Regions from separate parts of the Paenibacillus sp. AK002 genome, predicted to be linked through region 2. Evidence: riboswitches for the same ligand, from Rfam matches in the RefSeq annotation. Region 2 holds a riboswitch; each other region holds the start of a gene.
The links. Region 2 has a riboswitch for cyclic di-AMP ahead of M1D70_RS00480 (C40 family peptidase). Riboswitches for the same ligand answer to the same signal wherever they lie in the genome.

Region 1 (2,201 bases), 430 kb from region 2:
GCACTGAATCATACGCCGGACGAACGCAAAAGTAAATGACCGTTTGTGACGCGTACACTCTGAAAATAGATGAAAACGGCAAAAGAAAACGCGTACAAACCATCCTGTCATCTATTATCGTGGCAAAATCTCGGTATCTCGTTGGATTGCGATAAATACGAGAAAACAAGAGAAATACATAGTATAGAGCAGTATTCGGAAGATAAAAACGAAATACTGCTTGGTTCCTGTTCGACACAACGCCAGATGTGTTTTTGCTCACATTTACATCCTGCAGGGCCGGTCGTATGATACGAACTATGAGTTGACGGTCATCAACGACCAAGGCTTACGGACAGTCGTTCCATAAAGATCTAAAGGCAGTGTGAGAGCTGCGCCGGGTTCATTATGGATCGAATCTTAGGAGAAGGTACCATGGGCCTTGCTGAGATTTGAAGGTAGAGGCGACTCTCACCGCGTAAACCTCCTGTCGCTGCTGTTATGCCCAGTCGGACGACAAGTCAAATCGCAATAAAATTACTGCTACTCGTATTCAATTTTCGCTGAGTCCTTGAATGGAAAAGGAACGGGGGAACCAGTCGGGAGATAAATCTGATCTCTCTGGGGTGAATCCTATAGACAAGATAACGGTCTATGGGTAGGGCGACTCTCACGCCCGAATCCGTCAGCTAACCTCGTAAGCGTATCGAGAGAGGCAACGATTGTCGTGGACTTGGGCTACGGTGTATTTCACCGTGTCCTGTTAAGAAGCCTGCGGGAAGAGTTCTTCTCTTTCCGCAGGCTTCTTTGTTGTTGCCTTCTCTTTCTGACCTTAGGAGGAGAAACGAAGATGGAGAAACCACAGGAATACATCCTGGTATCCGCGCCGAACAAGGCCGGGGAGGAATTCGTCCGCCAGCTGATGCACAAACGTGTTCCGTTTGCGGCCATAGCCAACAACCGGGCTGAGCAGCTGAGGCTGCGAGAACTGGGCTGCAAACCCATCATTTTGATTGATACAAGAGACGAGCAGACCTGGATCATTCCCGAGTTTCCCGTCAGCAAGGTGTTTCTGTTCGAAAGCAGCTTGAATCTGTGCTGCCGCTATTTACGGATCTGCCGGACATGGACCGCGGAGTCGATTTATGTGATCACCCATTCCGGCAATCCGCGCTTGATATACAAAGGGCTGGGTGCCGATGTGGTGCTTCATACGAATCATCATCAGGTGTCCTTTCTGATGGCAGCCGTTATGAGCTAAGCGTTTGGACTGACGCCACAAGAGTTAGGGGAGGTTACATTCATGCAGGATTTAGTTATGGTACTCATTTTGGGAGGAACCTACGGACTGCTCATGCTGTTTATGTCCTGGTGCGGGCGCGTGGTTTCGGAACCGGAGGCTGATCAGCCGTGATGATCATGTTGATATTCACGATTTTTATTTTTCTCTATTTGATTTATGCGCTGATTCACCCTGAAAAATTCTAGGGAATCGGCTGAAGGAGGAAGGCATTCGTCATGGGCATTTTACAAATTGCCATCGTTATACTCGTTCTGGTGCTGCTGGTCAAGCCGCTGGGAACTTATCTATATCAGGTGTTTCGCAATGAAAGCAATGGAACGGACAGATGGTTCTCCTGGGCGGAGAAACCGATCTTTGCTCTGATCGGCTTAAAAGAACGCAAGGGGATGACATGGAAAGGATATGCCGTCAGCTTTGTGTTGACGAATATCGTGCTGGTTGCGGCGGGCTACTTGATTCTGCGGCTGCAGAAGGTGCTGCCGCTGAACCCGAACGGCATCGGCCATATGGAACCGACCTTGTCGTTCAACACCATTATCAGCTTCATGACCAATACGAATCTTCAGCATTACAGCGGCGAGTCGGGATTGTCTTATCTGGCCCAGATGGCCGTCATTACGATGATGATGTTCACGTCCGCGGCGACCGGGCTGTGCGTGGCGATTGCTTTTATCCGGGCGGTGACCAGCAAGGGCATGACCGTCGGCAACTTTTTTGAGGACTTCGTTAAGGCGCATACCCGGGTATTCATTCCGGCTGCCTTCATCATTGCGATGGCGCTGGTGGCGCTGCAGGTGCCGCAGACACTGAAGCCTACGCTCAGCGTCACGACGCTGGAAGGTAGCGAGCAGCAAATAGCGGTGGGTCCGGTGGCCGCGCTCGAATCGATCAAGCATCTTGGCACCAATGGGGGCGGGTT
Region 2 (2,201 bases):
TGGAAGCCCGTTACGGTATTCTATCTGATCGAACTTGTTCTTACCTTTGTGCCCGGATACTGGATTCTGCCCAAAATCCTTCCGATACTGCTGAACGGGATCCATGAGCCGGTTCTGCTGCTTCGTGCGCTGCCTCATGCAGCCGGCTGGTTTCTGTACGCCTATCTGATTCGCCTGTTATTGCTCTATATGCAATTCGGCCGTACGGACAATTCCGGCATGATCAGCTCCGTTCTTGCGCTCTTCCGCCGACTGGGCACGGCCGTGCTGTTATCCCTTACCGTTGGCGGATCAGCCTGCGTCATTCTTTTGCTCCTGAGTTCGGCATCGCTCTTCTGGGCCGGATTGATCGGCTTGATTATTCAGCAAGCCTCCTATTTTCTAAATGGACTTTTCCAAATTTGGGCAATTTCCGCCCAATACCATTTGTGGCGGGATTCTTCCTCGCAGCATGCCTAATCGTTACATTTCGTTACCATCTTATGATGAACAAGCTCGTAAATATGCTGTAATCGGAAGCGACACATTTCTCTCTCGGATTTGATTTTACAAAGAATAGGAGCCCATTTTTCCTCAATATTACATTTTCCGATGGCCAAATTACAAAAAAACCTGATCCCGCAAGACGGGGACAGGTTTTTTTGTATAAAAATGAGCTTTCCTCATTTGCCAAATTGTTAATACTCTGCTAAAATAACGAATATGTTAGTAACAACTTTGTCATCTTTACTGTAACTTTTTGCTGGAACTATGTAATTTCGTTAGCATGTTGGAACGTCAGACGTCTATGAATGGGTTCATCAACATTTTAAGGAGCCGAATTCCCATGATTGGGAAGCGGGGGATCCGTTTTGGGTGAATTGATCTCGCAAGAGAGGGATCATAGGGGACCTTCAACCGAACCCTTAAGCTAACCTCGCAGGCAATGGAAGGAGCTTTTTGTTTTGAAAAAGAAGTTAACGGCCATTTCTCTAGGCCTGGCCCTCGCACTCACATTAGGGACCGGAAGCGCTTTCGCCGATTCCAAATTAAATACTGCAATCAAACCAGCCATTGGTGTCTCTTATAAAACAGGTGGAACCACAACGAATGGTTTTGACTGCTCCGGATTCACCAGCTATATCTACAAGAAACTTGGTCTGAGCCTGCCACGCACGTCTGCAGCTCAATACAAAGTCGGTACGGCCGTAGCCAAGAGCAAGCTGAAAGCTGGCGATCTCGTGTTCTTCAACACATCCGGCAGAGGTGTATCTCATGTGGGTATTTATGTTGGGGGCGGCAAATTCGCTCATTCCTCATCCTCGCGCGGCGTCATCATCAGTCCGCTGAGCCAGAGCTATTACGCCAATCGATACGTAGGTGCTAAGCGAGTCATGAGTCAGTCTACGTACAAGTCTGTAGCTGTGAACTACAATTAATTATTGGAACTTCATTGGTTTATCCTTTACAAGAAGCCCTGGGCGTATGAGATTGTGCCGATCTCATCCAGCGGCTTTTTCTTTTGTCTGCTCTGTGTATACCTTTATAACGTTTGGGACAACGAAAAAGTTCCCACTTTTCGAGAAAAAAAGAAAATTATTATGCGAATTCACTTCGCTTCCTCATGTCGTTGCATCTTCTACCCTTTATATACCCTCCTCTTCCTTCATTAAACACCCTAATGGAAAAATATTGATTTTATTTTCTGAGGACCACTACGAGCAGCGATACGTAGGTGCCAAGCCCATCATGAGCAATGATCAGAATGAAAAGTCGACCGGAGAATCCTCCTAAGCTTCGATGGGTCTTATCCTCATCCTGCCTATACATACCCTTTTGCCCGTCAATGGAGGCCTACTTCTCTCGGACTGGCTTTTTGATGCGGCTAGAATGTTTGAGAAATGGGGTATAATTTAATTTGTAATTACGACAGGGGGACTTTGCCAATGGATGCAGCACCGATTTCATTTCACACGGTGGTCATGCTTGAAGAGCATGCGAAAGAAATATGCGCCTGGACCTATCCTCCTCCCTATAACATTTACGGTTTTCTTCCATGGGAGCAGATGAAAGGGCTTGGGATCGAGTTTGGCGATCCGGACATCCGCCGGGAGCAGTACATTTCGATTTTGGATGAACGGAAGACACTATGGGGATTTGCCCAGCTGTTTCCGATGCATGAGGTTACGCGAATCGGGCTGGGCATGCGGCCTGATTGGTGC
Region 3 (2,201 bases), 2.7 Mb from region 2:
GTAAGAGAAGTCCGTAACTTGTGACAGGTGATAGGCGTAAACCGTAAGCCGTCATCCGTTTTCACTGGAGTCGAGTTTTTGGTTTCCTATTAGGTTTGTTTGTATCCGACAAACAATAAGCGGTTGCCCGCACTTTCCCGCCCGCCGACGGTAACCGCCGGCTCCAAACCCGCACGCGAGGCGGCCTGCAGGCTTGGAGCCGGCGGCTTCCGCTATTCCATATATTTTGATGCGTCGAACGTAATCATGCTCGTATGGTTAGCATGTTCGATCAGTGAGGAGAGCCTGGTCACTTCGCGTTCCTTCTTGCGCGCCTGCGCCTGATAAGCTTCCGGATCGTATAAGGCCACGTTAAACAGCGTTACGGCGCCATCTCCGCTTCCCCGGCTGCTCTGGCGCTCCAGCTTCTTGCGGGAGCCGAGATGGGCAAGCTGTCCGATATCGCTGCGCATTTGTTTGGCGAGCTCGATCGCCTCCATGATGGTCATGTCGGAGCCGTTCCAACTAATGGTCTGCGTCGTGTTGGAGATTGCCATCAGCAGATCCAGCTTTCTGTAATCCCCTGCGGCGGCTTCGATCTCTTCCGTAATGGCATCCACGCTGCGTGCAGGATACTCCGCCGTTTCCCCTTTTTCAATGATCGTGCTGCTGTTGTTCAAACGTTCCGACATCAATTGATTCATAAGACGGTTGATTGCTGCCCGGACTGCCAAAGCTTCAGCCATCGTGATTTGACTCATAAGCGAAGGATCACCTCTTTGATTTCTTGTCTGAATATGTAAACGTTCCGAACTGCCAAAAAGTTGCACGCCCTTTAATAAAACGTCGCCGGAGGTTCGATGGAGAGTTACATAATTGTCATGAGTATGTGAGATGCTGTACTGAAAATACATGAAAATTTTCAGCCCATACGACATTGATTAACATATAGTGATAGATTTCTAGGATATTATTGACAGCATCCTTGCTTGTATACTATATTAAGAGAAGGTTACAAAATGTTAATGAATTTTGCCGAATTTCGTTTGTGAAAACGGGGGAACCGTCTTGGGTGAATTATTCTTGTACCATAGAGAGTATAGGGAACCTTCAACCGAACCCTTAGCTAACTCCGTAGGCATCGAAGGAGAGAACATATTTTGAAGAAGTTTGTCATCACATTGCTTGGGTCTGCAATTATTTTTTCTTCAGGTGCCGTATCAGCCTATGCTGATCAACAACCGAATTTTCAGCATCAAGTGAAGCAATTGGTAGGAACGCCTTATAAATGGGGCGGAACAACGACAAGCGGATTTGATTGCTCCGGATTTATTCTGTATATGTTTAGAAATTTCGACGTAGATCTTCCACGCACATCCCAGAGTCAGGCTAAAGCCGGGGTTCATGTGGATCGCGAGGACCTGAGAGTCGGAGATTTGGTATTCTTCAATACAAGCGGCAGCGGCATTTCCCATGCGGGCGTTTACATTGGAGATGGACAATTTGCGCATGCTTCCAGCAGCAAGGGCGTAAGAATCAGCAAGCTTAGCGACTCGTATTACGAACCGCGTTATGTTACGGCGCGCCGCGTATTGAGTCAAGAGAATTATGCCAAACTGGTAGGAAGCGCAAGCTAATTGGAACAGGTAGTTTAGAGTTCGATACATAACCGGAAAGCCTGACAAGAGATGATCTTGTCAGGCTTTCTTTTTTTAGAGAAAATTATAATTTGGGATTCTGCGAAAAGATTCACTAGATTATTCCTTTACGACAGAGGCATTCACGGCGGCTTCCATGCCATTATTATAGGAACGGAACAAGCCCAGACGCCAGAAGGCGGCACCTTTCAGATCATAGCGTTTGGCCAAGCCGAGCTTATCGTCGACGGATGTGGCGGTTTCGCTGCTTAAGCTGATGCCGAGCAGGAGCTTCTGCTTAGGAACGCCTGCCTGAAGTGCCTGCTGAATGGCTTGGTCCACCAAACTGTTGGGCTCAGGAACCTGGGCTTTGGTGCCGACCGGATTGTACTGATACGCCATGACGATAAGATCATCGGCAAGGGAGGCCAGCGTCTTGTAATCATAGCCTTTATAGGCGCTGTTCAGTGGCGGGACCGCTAAGGACAGAGCAATGTCGCCGGGCAATGCCGCTTTCAATTGCTTGACGTAATCATTCAGCAGCTTCTGCTGCTTCGCGGCATCCAGTTTAAAACCAAGCCCTTC
Region 4 (2,201 bases), 860 kb from region 2:
ATTATGGAGTGTTTCAAAAATTTTTTTCGGCCCCGTATTTCAAATGGGCAGACTTCCTGATCCGGGGCTCATTCATGGCATTAAACGTATATGTCATGAACGATTTCCGCAAGACCCGTCAAATGCCTGCTATATAGCGGAAAATGGAGCATGGATTCCATGACCAATCCGGTGTATGGACAGCCTTAAATAAGGTGTTCAAAAGGCTCGATATTTTCGTTGCAAAAACGGTATTTTCACTTCTGAATTTCCAGAAAAAGCGGTTAAAGGGGTTTGACTTTTCCTGAGCTTCCCTTTATCATGAACACACGCTTAGTTTCCGGCATACATATTCCGGAAAGCGGGGGAACCAGTTTCACCAGGGGCGAGTCACTTGGAATTCACGAGTGTAGGGTACCATCTTACCCGAGTCCGTCAGCTAACCTCGTCAGCAGTGGATGGGTCTTGCATACATAATGGATGTTCATACAAAAGGCCCTTTATTCTCTATAGGGGCCTTTTCTCTATTTTTTGACCCCCTGCTGGCGGAGCTATGTCTAGATCCCCTGTTTGGTGGTCTTTTTAGCATTCAATTACAGAGGAGGGGCAACGTCTGCAAATGTGGAATGAATTGAATCGATCAGACGGCATTGGGTCAAAGCGTGCAAGGAAGCCGATGAATCATCTTCCCTGAAGCCTCGTCCCATGCACGGGTATCTGAATGTCCATATATCCAAGTTAACACATGTGCTAACACGGATAATTTCGTCATGCCGTTTTTTTAAGAAAGTGAAAAGCTATTACGAAAGGTTGTGGAAGGTTTTGAAGAAAGTGGTTGTGCTGGTGTTGTCCGTGATGATGGTGGTACTGCTCGCGGCTTGCGGCGACAAAGGAAGTACGCTGGATCGAGCCATAGAGCAGGGATATATCACCGTAGGGTTTGCGAACGAGAAGCCGTATGCCTACAAAGAAGCCAATGGGGAGCTCACGGGCGAGGCGGTTGAGATTGCCCGCGTTATTCTGGAGCGTCTTGGCATCAAGGAGATGAGGGGGGAGCTAACGGAATTCGGTTCGCTGGTCGCCGGATTGCAGGCCGATCGGTTTGATCTGATCACGGCAGGCATGTTCATTAATCCGGACCGCTGCTCTGCCGTCCTGTTCGCGAATCCGGAGTACAGCATCGGGGAAGCCCTTGCGGTAAAGCAAGGGAATCCGATGGAACTCGGAAGCTATGAGGACATTGCCAAGAATGAGCAGGCCAAGGTGGCTGTCATGACCGGCGCGGTCGAAATCGGCTACATGGAGAAGTCGGGCATTCCTGCGGACCGGATCGTACAGGTCCCTGACCAGGCTTCGGCGATCAGCGCCCTCCAGGCCGATCGGGTGCAGGCGATTACCATGACGGGGCCGTCCCTGCAGGCGATGCTGGATTCAGCCAGCGACGACAGCATCGAACGCGTGGCCGATTTCGAGCAGCCGGTCATCGACGGCGAAAGCGTTCGCGGTTACGGGGCTACGGCTTTCCGCCAAGCGGATACCGAGTTCCAGGAGGCTTATAATGCAGAGCTTGAAAAGATGAAGGAGTCGGGCGAGCTGCTGGAAATTTTGCAAGAGTTCGGGTTCACGGAAGAAGAGCTCCCGGGTGAGATGACGGCCGCTGCGCTCTGCGGGGAATAGCATGCCGAATTCTTGGATCGATTTTCTTCCGACGCTGCTCAAAGGAGCAGAGATCACGATTATCGTCGCGTTCTTTTCAGCCATCCTGGCTATCGTGATGTCCTTTGCAGCCGGATTGTGCCGGCTGTCGAAGCTGTGGATCGTCCGCACGGCGACGGTCGTGTACGTCGAAGTTTTTCGGGGAACCTCCTTGCTGGTGCAACTCTTCTGGTTGTATTTTGCCCTTCCATTCATCGGCATCGAGCTTCCGAAAATGCTGGCGGCGATTCTCGCGATCGGACTTAATTTCGGCGCATACGGCTCCGAGATTGTTCGCAGCGCGGTGCTGGCCGTTCCGAAAGGACAGTGGGAAGCTGCCGTGGCGCTTAATATGAGGCCTTGGCAGAGGTTGTGGAACGTTATACTGCCCCAAGCGTCCCTGCGAATGCTTCCCCCGTTTGGGAATCAGCTTGTGGAACTCATCAAATCCACCTCGCTCGTTTATTTCATCACGATGGCGGATTTAACGTATCAGGCGATGGTGCTCCGCAACAATTACATCTCCT

Region 1: linked by a shared signal. The riboswitch ahead of M1D70_RS02245 (hypothetical protein) and the one ahead of M1D70_RS00480 (C40 family peptidase) in region 2 are both predicted to bind cyclic di-AMP.
Region 3: linked by a shared signal. The riboswitch ahead of M1D70_RS19110 (C40 family peptidase) and the one ahead of M1D70_RS00480 (C40 family peptidase) in region 2 are both predicted to bind cyclic di-AMP.
Region 4: linked by a shared signal. The riboswitch ahead of ehuB (ectoine/hydroxyectoine ABC transporter substrate-binding protein EhuB) and the one ahead of M1D70_RS00480 (C40 family peptidase) in region 2 are both predicted to bind cyclic di-AMP.

What each region holds. Positions count from the first base shown of each region.
Region 1 covers NZ_CP096377.1:527,198-529,398, forward strand. Annotated here, with positions in the region: cyclic di-AMP (ydaO/yuaA leader) riboswitch at 531-699, shown strand; gene M1D70_RS02245 (hypothetical protein) at 830-1,240, shown strand; gene M1D70_RS02250 (potassium-transporting ATPase subunit F) at 1,399-1,467, shown strand; gene kdpA (potassium-transporting ATPase subunit KdpA) at 1,498-2,201, shown strand, end outside.
Region 2 covers NZ_CP096377.1:99,000-101,200, reverse strand. Annotated here, with positions in the region: gene M1D70_RS00485 (hypothetical protein) at 1-459, shown strand, start outside; cyclic di-AMP (ydaO/yuaA leader) riboswitch at 805-940, shown strand; gene M1D70_RS00480 (C40 family peptidase) at 945-1,418, shown strand; gene M1D70_RS00475 (GNAT family N-acetyltransferase) at 1,926-2,201, shown strand, end outside.
Region 3 covers NZ_CP096377.1:4,336,311-4,338,511, reverse strand. Annotated here, with positions in the region: gene M1D70_RS19115 (hypothetical protein) at 213-740, opposite strand; cyclic di-AMP (ydaO/yuaA leader) riboswitch at 1,003-1,136, shown strand; gene M1D70_RS19110 (C40 family peptidase) at 1,140-1,616, shown strand; gene M1D70_RS19105 (stalk domain-containing protein) at 1,737-2,201, opposite strand, start outside.
Region 4 covers NZ_CP096377.1:6,193,562-6,195,762, reverse strand. Annotated here, with positions in the region: cyclic di-AMP (ydaO/yuaA leader) riboswitch at 300-446, shown strand; gene ehuB (ectoine/hydroxyectoine ABC transporter substrate-binding protein EhuB) at 802-1,656, shown strand; gene ehuC (ectoine/hydroxyectoine ABC transporter permease subunit EhuC) at 1,658-2,201, shown strand, end outside.